4 regions of the Streptomyces sp. NBC_00704 genome follow, and region 1 is predicted to be linked to each of the others. Evidence: riboswitches for the same ligand, from Rfam matches in the RefSeq annotation. Region 1 holds a riboswitch; each other region holds the start of a gene.
What was found. A riboswitch is a leader RNA that binds a small molecule or an ion and turns the genes downstream of it on or off. The one in region 1 is predicted to bind cobalamin.

Region 1 (4,205 bases):
TGACGGCGATCGTCACCAAGGGCCGTTACTACCTGCGCCGTTCGGACGACGGCATCGCCGAGCCGCTGCTCGACGCGGACGGCAACCCCAGCGCCACGACGTACGACTGCCACGTCTGCCGCCTGCCCTACGAGCGTCCCGACGTGGCCGCCTGCCCGACGCACGACGCGGTCGTCTGCTCCCTGTGCCTGAGCACGGACACGGTGGGTGACCACGTGCTGCCCGCCCGGCCGTCGACCGCCTGAACCGCGCCGCCGGGCGGCGGGCCCCGTCCCGCCGCCCGGCCTGCGCGCCGCGCCCCTGTGGTAGCTTGCCGACGCCGGTCGCACCCGTGTACGCATCCGCGGGCGCGCGTCGGGGGCCGCGGCCAGGACGCCGGGCGGCCGACGCCCGAACGGCCGCTGCCCGCACGGCGATCGACCGCCGACCGCCGACCGCGAAGTTCTCGGCACGGAGGCCGGCGAACCGCGCGCCTGTGGAGGAGCATCACGTGACGAGCCGTGTCACCTTCGTCTCGCCCGCCATGAACGCGTCGCTGCGACTGGCCCGTTTCGACGACGGAGCCCCGATCGACGACGCCGGGGCGGCCCGCGCCCGCGCGGCGGCCGGCGCGCTGCCCACGGGCGGGCGGGTCGTGACGTCTCCCACCGTGCGCTGCCGGGAGACGGCCGCCGCGCTGGGCCTCGCCCCGGAACGGGCGGCCGGTTCCCCGGCTGCCGCGAAACCAGTCGAGCCGGTGGAGCCGGTGGAGTTGGCCGGGCTGGACGTGGGGCGCTGGCGGGGGCTGACCCTCGCCGAGGTGGGCGCGGCCGAGCCGGAGGCGGTGGCGCGCTGGCTCGCCGATCCCGGTTGCGCGCCGCACGGCGGGGAGTCCGTCGAGGACCTGTGCGCGCGGGTGGCCCGCTGGCTGGAGTCGTCGTCGCGGGAGGGCCGCACCCTCGCGGTGGTCGAGCCGGAGATCGTGCGGGCGGCCGTCGTCCATGTGCTGGGGACGCCCGTGACGGCCTTCTGGCGGCTCGACGTGCCGCCGCTCACGGCCACCTCGCTCAGCGGGCGCGACGGCCGCTGGAACCTGCGGACCGGAGAGCCCCTGCGACCGGACGAGGCCTGTCCCGACGGGGCGTGACGCCGCGTCATCGGCCGTCGGAGGGGCGGGCGGAGGGGGTTCCCGGGGGCGGGCCGTCGTCGTCGCCGTCCGCCGTCGAGAGAGGGCCCCCGGGTGGTCCCAGGAGCCCTCTCGTCGTGCCGGTACCGGTCGACCCGCCTTGCGGACAGGTCAGTTGGGGGCGGCGGCCGTCGTGGTCGTGCCCGCGGGCCTCGTCGCCGGGCGGGGATTCAGCAGCCGCTCGGCCAGTTCGCCGAAGGCGAGGCCGAACGCCGCCCACATCGTCGCCTGCATGGCGAGCGACGAGAGGCGGAACCGCCACAGCAGCGTGGCCGGGAAGTCCGCCGGCACCTCGTTGACGGCGGGCAGGAACCCGTACGCCAGGCCGATCACGACGACGAAGCCGGCCACGGACACCACCGTGGCGTTCCAGTTGCCGAGTCTCGGCGCGAGCCGCTTGCCGGCGATGACCGCGGCGATCGCCAGGAGCACGCCGAGCACCATCATCAGGAAGTACAGGGTGGTGCGCTTGGCGATCGTGTCGTGGTCGCCGACGGCGGGCGGGTTGGCCGGGTACTTGAGGAAGGGCACGACGTACACGGTGAGCAGTGCGGCCCCGGACAGCAGCAGCGCCGTGGCCCGGGGGCCGAAGCGTCCGACGCGGCCCAGGGCGAAGCAGTAGGCCATGGCGGCGATGCCGCCGAAGGCCACCCCGTAGACCAGGACGCCGGTGGCCAGACCGGCGGTGGACTGCAGGCTGCGGGAGACGAGTTCGACCTCGTGCTCGTGCGCGGGGGCGTGGGACTCCTCGAAGCCGATCGCGCTGTCGACGCTCGGCTCACCGAGGAAGTACGCCACCACCAGGGCGAGCACGCCGGCCCCGAGGCCGGCGAGCATGCCCCGGACGAGCAGGTTTCTTACCGTTGCGGAATTCATGCGGGTGCGGCGCCCCTTGTCAGTGGCAGGGGAAGCCGAGCAGGTGACGGGCGTCGTGCACCCACTCGTGGACGCCCTCGCCGGAGACCACGGCCGTGGCGCCCTGCTCGGCGCCGACGAAGTAGAGCAGGACCAGCATCAGGACGCCGAAGAAGACGGCCCAGGGGGCGATGTCCCTCAGCGGCAGCTTGGCGGGTACGACAGGGCTGGTGGCGGTCGGCTGGGCGACATGCTGCGCCATGGGCAGGGCCTCCTCTGGGAGTTCGCGTCCCATCTCGGTGGTGCACAGGACGACGGCCCCGGGTCTGACTCGCGATGCGCGCCCTTGCGGGGCGGCGCACCGATCACAGTGGCGCGACCGTGCCGGATTCCCACCGGCTTCCGTGACTTCCGTCGTCGATATCAGAGCGACGGTACCGTGTGTCGCGTCCATGGCCAATAGCGCATCACCTGGCGTGACGGTGTTCTCGGCCGCCGGGTGGCCCGGATCACGCGTCGGCGCCGGGCGCGCAGGCCGCGGCGGCGCCGGCCCGCGGCGCGATCCACTGGTGGGGCGGCGCGACCGGTGCCAGAGTCGGGGCCATGCCCATCGACGTCGTCGCCCTCCGGTCCCACTTCCCCTCCCTCGCCCACGGGTTCGCCTTCTTCGACGGGCCGGGCGGGACGCAGACGCCCGCGCCGGTCGCCGAGGCGATCGCCCGGACCATGACCGGGCCGCTGTCCAACCGCGGCACGGTCAGCGCCTCCGAGCGCAACGCCGAGTCGGCGGTCGCCGGGTTCCGGGCCGCCTACGCGGATCTGCTGGGGGCGCCCGCGAACGGCGTCGTGCACGGGCGCAGCGCCACGCAGCTCACCTACGACTTCTCACGGCACCTGGCCAAGACCTGGCGGCCGGGCGACGAGATCGTCCTGAGCCGGCTGGACCACGACGCGAACGTGCGCCCGTGGATCCAGGCGGCGGAGCGCGCCGGGGTGACCGTGCGCTGGATCGAGATCGACGAGGCGACCACGGAACTGGACCTCGGCTCCTACGAGCGGGCGCTGTCGTCCCGGACGCGGCTGGTCGCGGTGACGGCGGCCTCGAACGTGCTGGGCTCCGTGGTGCCGGTGCGCCGGATCGCCGACCGGGCGCACGAGGCCGGCGCGCTGGTCCACGTGGACGGGGTGCACTACGCCGCGCACCGCCTCGTGGACGTGCGGGCGCTGGGCGCCGACCTGTTCGTCTGCTCGCCGTACAAGTTCCTCGGGCCGCACTGCGGTGTGCTCGCCGGGTCGCCGGACGTCCTGGAGGCCCTCGCGCCGGACAAGCTGCTGCCCTCCAGCGACGCCGTGCCGGAGCGCTTCGAGTTCGGGACGCTGCCCTACGAGGTGCTGGCGGGCGCAACGGCCGCGGTGGACTTCCTGGCGGACCTGGACGGCGGTGCGCCGGACGCGCCCCGCAGGGAGCGGCTGCGGCGCTCGCTGGAGTCCCTGCACGAGCACGAGAACGCGCTGCGCGCCGGGATCGAGGAGGGGCTGCGGGCGCTGGGCGACGACGTCACCGTCCACTCGAAGGCGGCGGACCGCACGCCCACGCTTCTGATGACCCTGGAGGGCCGGGACGCCCGGGAGGCGCAGGCGCATCTGGCGGCGCGGGGCGTGGTGGCCCCGGCGGGCTCGTTCTACGCCCACGAGGTCTTCGCGGCGCTGAAGCTGCCGGACCCGTCGCTGCGGGTGGGGCTCGCGCCGTACAACGACGCCGGGGACGTCGACCGGCTCCTCGACGGGCTGTCCTCGTTCCTGCGCCCGGCGTCCCCGCGCACGGCCGGGTGAAGGGCGGGGTGAACGGCCCGGTGCGCGGCGGCGCGCGGCGTTCTCCAGACTTGCATCGTTCGTTTTATTGAATCGTTCGTGTTTATGCCGTAGGTTCGACGTCATGACAGCCCCCCGTACTCCGACCACCGCCGAGGAGCTGCGCGGTGCCGGCCTGCGGGTGACGGCCGCCCGGGTCGCGCTGCTCGAGACCGTCCGCGAAGGCGATCACCTGGACGTCGAGGCGATCGCCTCCGGCGTCCGCGGCCGCGTGGGCCACATCTCCGTGCAGGCCGTGTACGAGGCCCTGCACGCGCTGACCTCGGCCGGCCTGGTGCGCCGCCTGGAGCCGCCGGGCAGTCCGGCCCGGTTC
Region 2 (4,205 bases), 540 kb from region 1:
CCCCGGGTGGTCTCGGCGCCGGCCGAGGTGAGGACGATGAAGGAGGTCAGAGCGGAGAACAGCTGCATGGCGGCCACCCCGGACAGGACGACTCGGTCGGTGCTTCCCCCGAGGGTGTGGCTGAGCAGCAGCACCAGGGCGAAGGAGAGCAGCGCGCCGAGGAAGGCGCCCGCCGACAGGGACACCGCTCCCCCGCCCACTCCCAGCACGACCACCGCGACCGCCCCCGTGGACGCACCGGACGACACGCCGAGCACGAACGGATCGGCCAGCGGGTTGCGCAGCAGTGACTGCATGACCGTCCCGCACACGGCGAGCCCGGCCCCGCACACGGCGGCGAGCAGCGTGCGCGGCATCCGCAGGTTCCACACGATGCCGTCGCGCAGCGGGGCCAACGTGCTCTCGCCGAGGCCGAGATGGGCCGCGACGGCCGCCCAGACGTCCCCCGTGGAGATGTCGGCCGGTCCGATGGTCACAGCCACGGCTGTGGAGGCCAGCAGCGCGGCCAGTCCGCAGACCGACAACACGAGTGTGCGGACGCTCACTTGGCGAGTCCGAAGTCGCGCAGACCGGCCGCGACCTTCTCGATCCCCTCGATCGTGCGGATGGACGGGTTCATCGCCTGGCCGCTCAGCAGGACGTACCGGTTCTTCCGCACTGCGCTCAGGTTGCGCGTGGCGGGGTGGGTCTCGAGGAAGCGGATCTTTGCGGCGGCGGTCTCGGCGGTCTGCTGCTTGCGGGTCAGGTCGCCGATCACGATGACGTCGGGGTCACGGTCGGCGACGGTCTCCCAGTTGATCTGGGGCCATTCGTCGTGGGTGTCGGAGAAGGCGTTCTTCGCTCCGACGGCGCGGGTGATGGCGCCGGGCGCGCCGCAGCAGCCGGCCAGGTAGGGCGACTGGGAGTTGGCGAACCAGTACATGAGTGAGACGTCGGAGGCGTCCAGTGCGGCGGTGGCGGTGCGTACCCGCTGCTTCAGCCGCGTGACGAGCTTCTCCCCGCGCTCCTCGACGCCGAACGCGCGGGCCAGGTCGCGGATTTCGCCGTACACGGCGTCGAGGGTGAGCGGCTCGCTGCGCGATCCGTCGCCGCCGCTGTCGTTGTCCTTGCCCGAGCAGTCGGACGGTGAGACGTACGTGGGCACGCCGAGCTTCTCGAACTGCTCGCGGGTGGCGACCCCGCCCTTGCCCAGGGTGGAGACGAACGAGGCGGTGACGAAGTCGGGTTCGGCGTCCAGGACCTTCTCGAAGGAGGGCGTGTTGTCGGCGAGGCGCGGCACGGACGCGTTGGCCTCCTCCACGCCCTTCATCACCGGGTCGGTCCAGGTCGCCGTACCGGCCATGCGGTCGGCGAGGCCGAGGGAGAGCAGGATCTCCGTGGTGCCCTGGTTGAGGGAGACGGCCCGTTCGGGGACCGACCTCAGGGTGACCTCGTGGCCGCAGTTGTCGATCGTGACCGGGCGGCCGGCGGCGGAGGTCGCCTCCGGTCTCGCGCCATCGCCGCCGGAGGAGGCGCAGGCCGTGAGCAGCAGGGCGGACGCGAGAACGAGCGCCGGAGCGCGGAGAAGAGCGGGGGTGCGGAGCACGGGTATGCCTTTGGGGTCGGGGCTCGTACGCGGAGCCTGGCCTGCGGACGTCCCCCGCGCCGGGGCGCGGAGGTGCCAGCAGGTCTTCGGACTCGGGTTCGTCCGGACGGGACGCCTTCCCGGTTCCCCAGTGGCGTCGTGCCCCGCCCGTCCCCCTCACCGCTGCGCGTCAGCTCCGGATTCGCACCGGATTCCCTGGCCTCGGGTGTGGCTCGACTGGCCTGTCGAGGCTATCAAGGCGATCGCCGGGTCAGGTCGTGCGGTGGGTCACGGGTGCCATCCGCAGGCGGTTCAACGGAAGGCCCCCGCAAGCCGGAGGCGGGTTCTATTGATCCCCGCAACACCCTGGAGTTCAGGGAGTTGCGGGGATCGTGGATTTTGAGGTGCTGAAGGCGAAGTTCTTCGAGGCGCTGGATCGGGAGGACGGCGGCATCACCGCTGCCGCTCGCGCAGTCGGAGTGAACCGCAATACGGCGTTCGGATGGGCCCGTCAGGCTGGTGTCCGAGGTCGCGGCAAGCCCGGCACATCCGGGCATCCCGGTCGGGCGGAGTACGAGCGGCTGCGTGCGGCCGGAGTCCATCGCCGCGATGCCGCCGCGCAGGTCGGCGTCCACGAGCGCACCGCTCGGGACTGGGACCAAGGGATCCGGCAGATCGGCCACTCGCGCCTGCATGCAGACGGCCGCCTGATCGACTATACGACCGGTGTGATCACCATCGTTACTGCCGCGTCGAAGCCGTCCGTTGCCGCGGTCGAGGCCGGGCTGCACCCCCGTTTCCTCACCGTGGCCGAGCGGGAGCTGATCGCCGACATGCGCCGTGAGGGCCGCTCGCTGCGCGCGATCGGACGGGCACTCGGCCGGCCGGCCTCCACCGTCAAGCGTGAGATCGACGCCCGTGCGGTCAACGGCGTCTACCGGCCGCACCAAGCCCAGCGGGCATGGGCGAAGAGCCGGTCGCGTCCAAAGGACTCCAAGCTGGCCCGGGAAGGAGCGTTGCGCGACTTCGCTACGGCCAAGCTCCAGGAACGCTGGTCGCCCGAGCAGATCTGCCACGCTCTGCTCATCGAGTTCCCCGACGACGAGAGCATGCGCGTGAGTCCGGAGACGATCTACCAGGCGGTCTACGTCCAGGCCCGCGGCGGACTGCGCCGCGAGGTCGCCCTGGCGCTGCGCACCGGACGCACCCGCCGCAAGCCCCACCGCAGCCCGGAGCAGCGCACTCGCCGCTTCGTCGACGAGATGGTGATGATCTCCGAGCGGCCGCCGGAGGTCGAGGACCGGGCTGTTCCTGGCCACTGGGAAGGCGATCTGATCGTCGGCCCCCGCAGCGAGAGCGCGATAGTGACCCTGGTCGAGCGCTCCACCCGCTACGTCCTGCTCGGACATCTGCCCGGCGGGCACACGGCCGAGGAAGTCCGCGATGTGCTGGTGCCGCTGATCCAGACCCTGCCCGAGCACCTGCGTGGCTCGCTGACCTGGGACCAGGGCTGCGAGATGGCCGCGCACAAGCAGTTCACCGTGGCCACCGGCGTGCCAGTCTACTTCTGCGACCCCCACTCGCCCTGGCAGCGCGGATCGAACGAGAACACCAACGGCCTGCTGCGGCAGTACTTCCCCAAAGGCACCGACCTCTCCGCGCACAGTCCCGCAGACCTCGAACACGTTGCCCAGCAACTCAACGGCCGGCCACGCAAAACGCTCGGCTGGAGAACCCCAGCCGAGCGCCTGCGTGATCTACTGACGGCCGCATAAGCCATCAGGTGTTGCGAGGACCCCGAGAATCCGCCGGAGGCTTGCGGGGGCATTCCCGTCCCCCGTGCCGAGGGTGAGAAGACGATCACGCGCAGGTCGCGCTCACGCGCTCATGCGCTCACGCGCTCAGGGCGCGAGCAGCAGGCTGTCGCCCCGCTCCTTGGCGGCGGCGTAACGCCTGGCCACGTCCTGCCAGTTGACGACCGCCCACATGGCGTCGATGAAGTCGACCTTCTGGTTCCTGTACTGCAGGTAGAAGGCGTGCTCCCAGGCGTCGAAGACCAGGATCGGGGTGGAGCCCTGGCCCACGTTGCCCTGGTGGTCGTAGACCTGCTCGACGATGAGACGACCGGACAGCGGCTCGTAGGCGAGGACGCCCCAGCCCGAACCCTGGGTGGTCGCCGACGCCTTGGTCAGCTGGGCCTTGAAGTTCCGGAAGGAGCCGAAGGACTCGGCGATGGCGTCCGCGAGTTCGCCCGTGCCGTCCTTCTCCAGCGGCTCGCCGCCGCCGTCACCGGTCATGTTGTGCCAGTAGACGGAGTGCAGGATGTGCCCGGAGAGGTGGAACGCCAGGTTCTTTTCCAGGCCGTTGATCGAGCCCCAGGACTCCTTGTCCCGCGCCTCCGCCAGCTGCTCCAGCGTGTCGTTCGCGCCCTTGACGTACGCCGCGTGGTGCTTGTCGTGGTGCAGCTCGATGATCTCCGGGCTGATCACCGGGGCGAGCGCCGCGTAGTCGTAAGGAAGCTCCGGGAGCGTGTAAACCGCCATGTCCAACGTCCTCCGACGTTATTGCGAGTGATGTGCAGTTGCACGTTAACAGCACAAGCAACGCGTTGCCGATAGGCGTCGGACCCAGGACGCCGGAC
Region 3 (4,205 bases), 4.7 Mb from region 1:
AACAGCCCCGGAGAACGACACCCCGACGCCCGTCCCAGTTCATCTTCCGTTCACCCGGATTGCCTACGGTCGACACACCAATGACTTCGAACGATTGCCTGGGTAAATGGAAAGCTTCTCGCTGATCCTCGCGATTGTGGTTATCACCGCACTCGCGTTCGATTTCACGAACGGTTTCCACGACACCGCCAACGCGATGGCCACGACCATCTCGACCGGTGCACTCAAACCCAAGGTCGCGGTGGCGATGTCCGCCGTGCTGAACCTTGTGGGCGCTTTTCTCTCGGTGGAGGTCGCCAACACGATCTCCAAGGGTCTCGTCGACGAGACCGGCATCCGTCCCGAGGTCATCTTCGCCGCCCTGGTCGGCGCGATCCTCTGGAATCTGCTGACCTGGCTGGTGGGCCTGCCCTCCAGCTCCTCCCACGCCCTCATGGGCGGTCTGATCGGCGCCACCGTCGCCTCCGCGGGAAGCGGTGCGGTCCACGGTGACGTGCTGGTCACCAAGGTGCTGCTGCCGGCGGTCGCGGCGCCGATCGTGGCGGGCGTCGCCGCGATGTTCGCGACCCGGCTGTCGTACACCCTCGGCAAGAAGGCCGACGGCAGGGCCGCGGCGAAGGGCTACCGCACCGGCCAGATCGCCTCGGCCGGGCTGGTCTCCCTCGCGCACGGCACCAACGACGCGCAGAAGACGATGGGCATCATCACCCTCGCCCTGGTCGCGGGCGGCGCCGTGGCCCCCGACTCCGACCCGCCCACCTGGGTCATCCTCTCGGCCGGCATGGCCATCGCGCTCGGCACCTACCTCGGCGGCTGGCGCATCATCCGCACCATGGGCAAGGGCCTGACCGAACTCCAGCCGCAGCAGGGCTTCGCCGCCCAGACCAGCGCCGCCACGGTCATCCTGGCCTCCTCCCACCTCGGCTTCTCCCTCTCCACCACCCACTCGGTCTCCGGTTCGGTGATGGGCGCGGGCCTGGGCCGCAAGGGGGGCGTGGTCCGCTGGTCCACGGCGACCCGCATGTTCGTGGCCTGGGGCCTGACCCTGCCGGCGGCGGCCCTGGTGGGCGCGCTCGCCGAGAAGGTGACCGGCCTGGGCGACTGGGGCACGGCCGTGGTGGCCGTCTTCCTGATCGCCTCCAGCGCGGCCATCTGGAAGATCTCCCGGCGCGAGGTCGTCGACGCCTCCAACGTCAACGACACCGAGGAGCCCGCGGGCGTCGTCACGACGGCGATCGCGGCCGTCGCCCCGCCCCCGGCGGGTTCCCTCGCCGACGATCTGACGGCGACCATCCCCTCCCCGGCCCCGGTTTCGGCCCCGATGCCGGTCCCGGCCTCGGTCGCGGTCCCGGAGTCCGTCGCCCCCGCCGTGCCGCCGGCCGCGGCCGTCTGATCCGGCCCGTCCGGCACGAAGGAAGAGAAGCGTCATGAAGATCGACTGGGCAGCCCTGGGCTCCGTGTTCGGCGTCAGCCTCGTGGTCACCGTGGGCCTCGTGGCCCTGTTCACCCTCGGCATCATGGGCCTGTCGCGCCAGGAGCGCGCCACGGCCGAGGGCGGTTCGGCCGCCCTCGCGGTGACGGGCGCGTACGCGTGCTTCGCCGCCTGCGCGGCGGCGGTGGCGTACGGGATCTCCCTGATCGTGGCCTGACGGGCCACCAGGACACCGGAACAGCAGAACACCTGGCCACCGGGCCACCCGGACATCGGGGCACAGGGACACCGAGGGGTGCGGGACGGGTCGCCGTCCCGCACCCCTTCGCGTGTGACCGCGGCGATCGCCCGCGTGTGGGGTTCTGCACACTCTCCCCCCGCAGGTCAACGGCAAGTTGACGGCCCTTCCGGGCCCGTGGTGGACTGCCCGGGCCATGTACGGCGGCAGAAGAGGAAGCCGGTGTGAATCCGGCGCGGTCCCGCCACTGTCACCGGGGTAGTAACCCCCGGGAGCCAGGAACTCTCGCCGCGGTCTCGTCGAACCAGGGCGTGGACACCCTGAGTGAGGACACATAGCCATGTTCGGCTGCCCGTCGAGCGCCTCGCGCGCCACCCCCAGCCCGTCGGCCGCCCGCACGGCCGGCTGAGCCGATGGGTGCCGATCGCGTTCACGCGTACGGCGCCGCCGCCGGCCTCCTCGGCGACCTGCTCCTCGGCGACCCCCGCCGAGGGCATCCGGTCGCCGCGTTCGGCCGGGCCGCGGGCGCCGTGGAGCGGCTGCTGTGGCGGGACCACCGGGGCTGGGGCGCCCTGCACACCGCGGTGTGCGCGGGCGGCGCCGTCGCCCTGGGGGCCGTCGCCGCGCGGACCGTGCGCCGCTCCCCCACCGCATCCGTCGCCCTGACCGCCGCCGCCACCTGGTCCGTCGTCGGGGGCGCCTCCCTCGTGCGCGAGGCTCGGGGCATCGCGCGCGCCCTGGAGGCCGGGGACGTCGACACGGCCCGGGAACGGCTGCCGCGGCTGTGCGGGCGCGACCCGCAGGCCCTGGACGCCGACGGGATCGCCCGCGCCGTGGTGGAGTCCGTCGCCGAGAACACCTCCGACGCCGTCGTCGGCGCCCTGGTGTGGGGCGCCGTGGCCGGTGTGCCGGGGCTGGCCGGGTTCCGCGCCGTCAACACCCTCGACGCCATGGTCGGGCACCGGTCGCCGCGCCATCTGCGCTACGGGTGGGCGTCGGCGCGGCTCGACGACGTCGCCGGCTGGCCCGGGGCGCGGCTGACCGCCGTGCTCGCCGCGGCCGCCGGGGACGACCCCCGGGGCGCGGTGCGGGCCTGGCGCGCCGACGCCCGCAGGCACCCCAGTCCCAACGCCGGCCCGGTGGAGGCGTCCTTCGCGGGCGCCCTCGGGGTGCGGCTGGGCGGGACCCTGTCGTACGGCGGCCGCGTCGAGCACCGGCCCGTGCTGAACGGGGCGGCCGGGCGGCCCGTCGTCGCCGGGGACATCGAACGTGCGGCGCGGCTCTCGCGCCGCGTCGGCCTGCTCGCGCTCGGCGTGACCGTCGCCGCGCGCCGGGTCGCGACAAGGGCGCTCGACGCGCGGAAGGGGCGTATGTCATGAGCGGGGGCCTGCTGGTGGCCGGCACCACCTCCGACGCCGGCAAGAGCGTCGTCACGGCCGGGATCTGCCGGTGGCTGGTCCGGCAGGGGGTGAAGGTCGCGCCGTTCAAGGCGCAGAACATGTCGCTGAACTCGTTCGTCACGCGCGAGGGCGCCGAGATCGGGCGGGCGCAGGCCATGCAGGCGCAGGCCTGCCGCATCGAGCCGACCGCGCTGATGAACCCGGTGCTGCTCAAGCCCGGCGGGGAGCGGAGCAGTCAGGTGGTGCTGCTGGGCAGGCCGGTGGGCGAGATGAGCGCCCGCGGCTACCACGGCGGGCGGCAGCAGCAGCTCCTCGGGACCGTTCTCGACTGTCTCGCCGAGTTGCGGGGCACGTATGACGCGGTGATCTGTGAGGGGGCCGGAAGTCCCGCCGAGATCAATCTGCGGCGGACGGACATCGTCAACATGGGGATCGCCCGCAACGCCGGGCTGCCCGTGCTGGTCGTGGGCGACATCGACCGCGGCGGGGTCTTCGCCTCGTTCTTCGGGACCGTCGCGCTGCTGTCCCCCGAGGACCAGGCGCTGGTCGCCGGGTTCCTCGTGAACAAGTTCCGCGGCGACGTCTCCCTGCTGGAGCCGGGACTGGACATGCTGCACGGGCTCACCGGGCGGCGCACGTACGGCGTGCTGCCGTTCCGGCACGGGCTCGGCATCGACGAGGAGGACGGCCTGAGGGTGTCGCTGCGGGGCACCGTGCGCGAGTCGAACACCGCCGCGCCGGTCGGGGAGGACGTGCTGCGCGTCGCCGTCTGCGCGGTCCCGCTGATGTCGAACTTCACGGACGTGGACGCGCTGGCCGCCGAACCCGGCGTCGTCGTGCGGTTCGTGGACCGTCCCGAGGAGCTGGCCGACGCCGACCTGGTGGTGATCCCGGGGACCCGCGGCACGGTGCGGGCGCTGCGGTGGCTGCGCGAACGCGGCCTGGCCGAGGCGATCCTGCGCAGGGCCGCCGAGGGGCGGCCCGTCCTCGGCGTCTGCGGCGGCTTCCAGATCCTCGGCGAGCACATCGAGGACGACGTCGAGAGCCGGCGCGGGCGGGTCGACGGGCTCGGCGTCCTCCCCGTCCGGGTGCGGTTCGCCCGCGAGAAGACCCTCACCCGGCCGGCCGGCGTCGC
Region 4 (4,205 bases), 1.1 Mb from region 1:
CGCGCTGATCGCGTTCGTGAAGGACACCCTGATCTACATCGTCATCGCGGTGGCGATCATCTACATCCCGGTCAAGCTCGGCGGGTTCGACGACATCTTCGCCAAGGCCGGCGAGGCGTTCAGCCAGACCAACCCGGCGACGGGCAAGCCGCGCGGCGCGCTCGCCCCGGCGGACCCGGGCCAGTGGACCTACGCGACGCTCGCGCTGGGCTCGGCCCTGGCGCTGTTCATGTACCCGCACTCCATCACCGCGACGCTGTCCTCGCGCAGCCGTGAGGTGATCCGCCGCAACACCACGATCCTGCCGCTGTACTCGCTGATGCTGGGCCTGCTCGCCCTGCTGGGCTTCATGGCGATCGCGGCCGGCGTCAAGGTCACCAACGGGCAGCTGGCGATCCCGCAGCTGTTCGAGGACATGTTCCCGTCCTGGTTCGCCGGTGTGGCGTTCGCGGCCATCGGCATCGGCGCGCTGGTGCCGGCCGCCATCATGTCGATCGCGGCCGCGAACCTCTTCACCCGCAACATCTACAAGGACTTCATCAGGCCGGACGCGACGCCGGCCCAGGAGACCAAGGTCTCCAAGCTGGTCTCGCTGCTGGTGAAGGTGGGCGCGCTGGTCTTCGTCCTCACCATGGACAAGACGGTCGCCATCAACTTCCAGCTGCTGGGCGGGATCTGGATCCTGCAGACCTTCCCGGCCCTGGTCGGCGGCCTGTTCACCCGCTGGTTCCACCGCTGGGCGCTGCTCGCCGGCTGGGCCGTCGGCATGGTCTACGGCACCTTCGCCGCGTACGGGGTCGCCTCCCCCACGCAGAAGCACTTCGGCGGCTCCTCCAAGGAGATCCCGGGCATCGGGGAGATCGGCTACATCGGCCTGACGGCGTTCGTCCTCAACGTCGTCGTCGCGGTCGTCCTGACGTTCGTCCTGAAGGCGGCCAAGGCCCCCGACGGGATCGACGAGACGAAGCCGGAGGACTACGCGGCGGACGCGGGCGACCCGGGCGTGCAGGTCGAACTGCCGCCGGCCACCGCGGGCGCCTCGCACTAGCCACGCCGAGGGCCCTCACGGGCCGCGTGGCCGCGTGTTCGGCACGGGCGGGCCGCCGGAGAAATCCGGCGGCCCGCCCGCGTGCGTCTGCGGCACACTGCGCCGCATGGACATACGGATCAGGAAGGCGCTGCCCGCCGAGTACGCCCCCCTCGGCGACATCACCGCTCAGGCCTACCTCCGGGACGCTCTCCTCGACTACGGCGAGGAGGACCCGTACCTGCCCGTGCTGAAGGACGTCGCCGCGCGGGCGGCCGCCGCCGAGGTCCTGGTGGCCGTGGACGGCGACCGGCTCCTCGGGGGCGTCACCTTCGTGGCCGGTCCCGGTCCGGTCGCCGACATCGCGCGGCCCGGCGAGGCCGAGATCCGGGCGCTCGCGGTCGCGCACGCGGCGCGCGGCCGGGGAGCCGGGGAGGCGCTCGTGCGGGCCTGTCTCGACCGGGCGCGGGCCACGCCGGGCTGCACGGCCGTCGTCCTGTCGAGTCAGCGCGCCATGCGCACCGCGCACCGGATCTACGAACGTCTCGGCTTCGTCCGCACACCCGAGCGGGACTGGAATCCCGTGCCGGACCTGGACGACCTCACTCTGCTCACCTATCAGTTGACGCTCTGAAACCACCTCGACACAACATCTGGGGGTGGCGTGACGGACGAGCACAAGATGTATGCTCATGCTCGCTGTCGCCGCAGGGGAATCCGGTGCGAATCCGGAACTGTCCCGCAACGGTGTACTCGCGTGCATCCATACCCGTATGCGCACGCCTGTTCAGTCCGAGATCCTGCCGACAGCGTGCCCGGCCGTCCGGTCCGGGCCCCTGACGTCCGGGTCTCGCGGAGTGGACCGGTGGACGCGACGCCCCCGCGCGCTCGTGTGCTGCCCCCTGCCCTGCGCAAGGCCCCCTGCCGAGCGAGGGAGAGCCCCACGTGACCATCGCGCCCGCCGAACCGGCCTCAGTCACCGAGCTGAAGACCGACGGTCCCGGGACCGCGTTGCTGCGCACCCTGACCGAGCTGACCGCCGATCTGCCCGACGCCGACCCCGGCCGGGTCGCCGCCGCGGCCCTGCGCGGCCGGTCCGCCCGGGGCGCCGCCGAGATCACCGCGGAGCTGCGCGAGCTGGCCACGGAGGCGGCCGCCGGCCTGATCTCCGAGGACCCCGCGTACTCGAAGCTGGCCGCCCGGCTGCTGACGATCGGCATCGCCGCGGAGGCCGCCTCCCAGGGCGTCACGTCGTTCACCGAGTCGGTCGCCGTCGGCCACCGCGAGGGCCTGATCGCCGACCGCACCGCCGCGTTCGTGCGCGTCCACGCGGCCCGCCTCGACGCGCTGATCGACACCGCGGCCGACGACCGCTTCGGTTACTTCGGACTGCGCACCCTGCACAGCCGCTACCTGCTGCGGCACCCCCTCACCCGCAAGGTCGTCGAGACGCCCCAGCACTTCCTGCTGCGCGTCGCCGCCGGTCTGGCCGAGGACGACAGCGCCCGCGCCCTGGACGAAGTCGCCGCGCTCTACCGGCTGATGAGCCGGCTGGACTACCTGCCGTCCTCCCCCACGCTCTTCAACTCCGGCACCCGCCACCCCCAGATGTCGTCCTGCTACCTCCTCGACTCCCCGCTGGACGAGCTGGACTCCATCTACGACCGCTACCACCAGGTGGCCCGGCTGTCGAAGCACGCCGGGGGCATCGGGCTGTCGTACTCCCGCATCCGCAGCCGCGGTTCGCTGATCCGGGGCACCAACGGGCACTCCAACGGCATCGTGCCGTTCCTGAAGACGCTGGACGCCTCCGTCGCCGCGGTGAACCAGGGCGGCCGGCGCAAGGGCGCGGCCGCCGTCTACCTGGAGACCTGGCACTCCGACATCGAGGAGTTCCTGGAGCTGCGGGACAACACGGGTGAGGACGCCCGCCGCACGCACAACCTGAACCTCGCGCACTGGATCCCGGACGAGTTCATGCGCCGGGTCAACGCCGACCAGCCGTGGTCGCTGTTCTCCCCGGCCGACGTGCCCGAGCTGGTCGACCTGTGGGGCGAGGAGTTCGACGCGGCCTACCGCAAGGCCGAGGCGGACGGCCTGGCGAAGAAGACCATCCCGGCCCGTGACCTGTACGGCCGGATGATGCGCACCCTGGCGCAGACCGGCAACGGCTGGATGACCTTCAAGGACGCGGCCAACCGCACCGCCAACCAGACGGCCGAGCCGGGCCACGTCGTGCACTCCTCCAACCTCTGCACGGAGATCCTGGAGGTCACCGACGACGGCGAGACGGCCGTGTGCAACCTGGGCTCGGTGAACCTCGGCGCGTTCGTCGACACGGCGGCCGGCGACATCGACTGGGAGCGGCTGGACGAGACCGTCCGCACCGCCGTCACCTTCCTCGACCGCGTCGTCGACATCAACTTCTACCCGACCGAGCAGGCGGGCCGCTCCAACGCGCGCTGGCGGCCGGTCGGCCTGGGCGCGATGGGCCTCCAGGACGTCTTCTTCAAGCTGCGGCTGCCCTTCGACTCGCCCGAGGCCAGGGCCCTGTCCACCCGTATCGCCGAGCGCGTGATGCTCGCCGCCTACGAGGCCTCCGCCGAACTGGCCGAGCGCAACGGCCCCCTTCCCGCCTGGGAGAAGACCCGGACCGCCAGGGGCGTGCTGCACCCCGACCACTATGGCGTCGACTTCGCCTGGCCCGAGCGCTGGGCGGCGCTGCGCGAGCGGATCGCCGCCACCGGCATGCGCAACTCGCTGCTGCTCGCCATCGCGCCCACCGCCACCATCGCCTCCATCGCGGGCGTCTACGAGTGCATCGAGCCGCAGGTGTCCAACCTGTTCAAGCGCGAGACGCTGTCCGGCGAGTTCCTCCAGGTCAACTCGTACCTGGTGCGGGAGCTCAAGGAGCTGGGCGTGTGGGACGCGCGCACCCGGGAGGCGCTGCGCGAGGCGAACGGCTCGGTGCAGGGCTTCGCGTGGATCCCGGCCGAGGTGCGCGACCTGTACCGCACGGCGTGGGAGATCCCGCAGCGCGGCCTGATCGACATGGCCGCCGCCCGCACCCCGTTCCTGGACCAGGCCCAGTCCCTGAACCTGTTCCTGGAGACGCCGACCATCGGCAAGCTGTCCTCGATGTACGCGTACGCCTGGAAGTCGGGCCTGAAGACGACGT

Region 2: it holds a riboswitch for cobalamin, as region 1 does, so the genes downstream of both, OG802_RS30525 (ABC transporter substrate-binding protein) here and OG802_RS28215 (CbtB domain-containing protein) in region 1, are expected to answer to the same signal.
Region 3: it holds a riboswitch for cobalamin, as region 1 does, so the genes downstream of both, OG802_RS07990 (cobalamin biosynthesis protein) here and OG802_RS28215 (CbtB domain-containing protein) in region 1, are expected to answer to the same signal.
Region 4: it holds a riboswitch for cobalamin, as region 1 does, so the genes downstream of both, OG802_RS23750 (ribonucleoside-diphosphate reductase subunit alpha) here and OG802_RS28215 (CbtB domain-containing protein) in region 1, are expected to answer to the same signal.

The regions. Positions count from the first base shown of each region.
Region 1 is NZ_CP109000.1:6,497,554-6,501,758, reverse strand. Features, by position in the region: gene OG802_RS28230 (allantoin permease) at 1-245, shown strand, start outside; gene OG802_RS28225 (histidine phosphatase family protein) at 491-1,126, shown strand; gene OG802_RS28220 (CbtA family protein) at 1,277-2,041, opposite strand; gene OG802_RS28215 (CbtB domain-containing protein) at 2,061-2,282, opposite strand; cobalamin riboswitch at 2,320-2,478, opposite strand; gene OG802_RS28210 (cysteine desulfurase-like protein) at 2,624-3,853, shown strand; gene OG802_RS28205 (Fur family transcriptional regulator) at 3,957-4,205, shown strand, end outside.
Region 2 is NZ_CP109000.1:7,036,033-7,040,237, reverse strand. Features, by position in the region: gene OG802_RS30530 (FecCD family ABC transporter permease) at 1-545, opposite strand, end outside; gene OG802_RS30525 (ABC transporter substrate-binding protein) at 542-1,591, opposite strand; cobalamin riboswitch at 1,646-1,821, opposite strand; gene OG802_RS30520 (IS30 family transposase) at 2,146-3,339, shown strand; gene OG802_RS30515 (superoxide dismutase) at 3,466-4,107, opposite strand.
Region 3 is NZ_CP109000.1:1,797,291-1,801,495, forward strand. Features, by position in the region: gene OG802_RS07980 (inorganic phosphate transporter) at 107-1,393, shown strand; gene OG802_RS07985 (hypothetical protein) at 1,428-1,649, shown strand; cobalamin riboswitch at 1,834-1,975, shown strand; gene OG802_RS07990 (cobalamin biosynthesis protein) at 2,084-3,049, shown strand; gene OG802_RS07995 (cobyric acid synthase) at 3,046-4,205, shown strand, end outside.
Region 4 is NZ_CP109000.1:5,434,074-5,438,278, reverse strand. Features, by position in the region: gene mctP (monocarboxylate uptake permease MctP) at 1-1,048, shown strand, start outside; gene OG802_RS23755 (GNAT family N-acetyltransferase) at 1,155-1,661, shown strand; cobalamin riboswitch at 1,714-1,849, shown strand; gene OG802_RS23750 (ribonucleoside-diphosphate reductase subunit alpha) at 1,973-4,205, shown strand, end outside.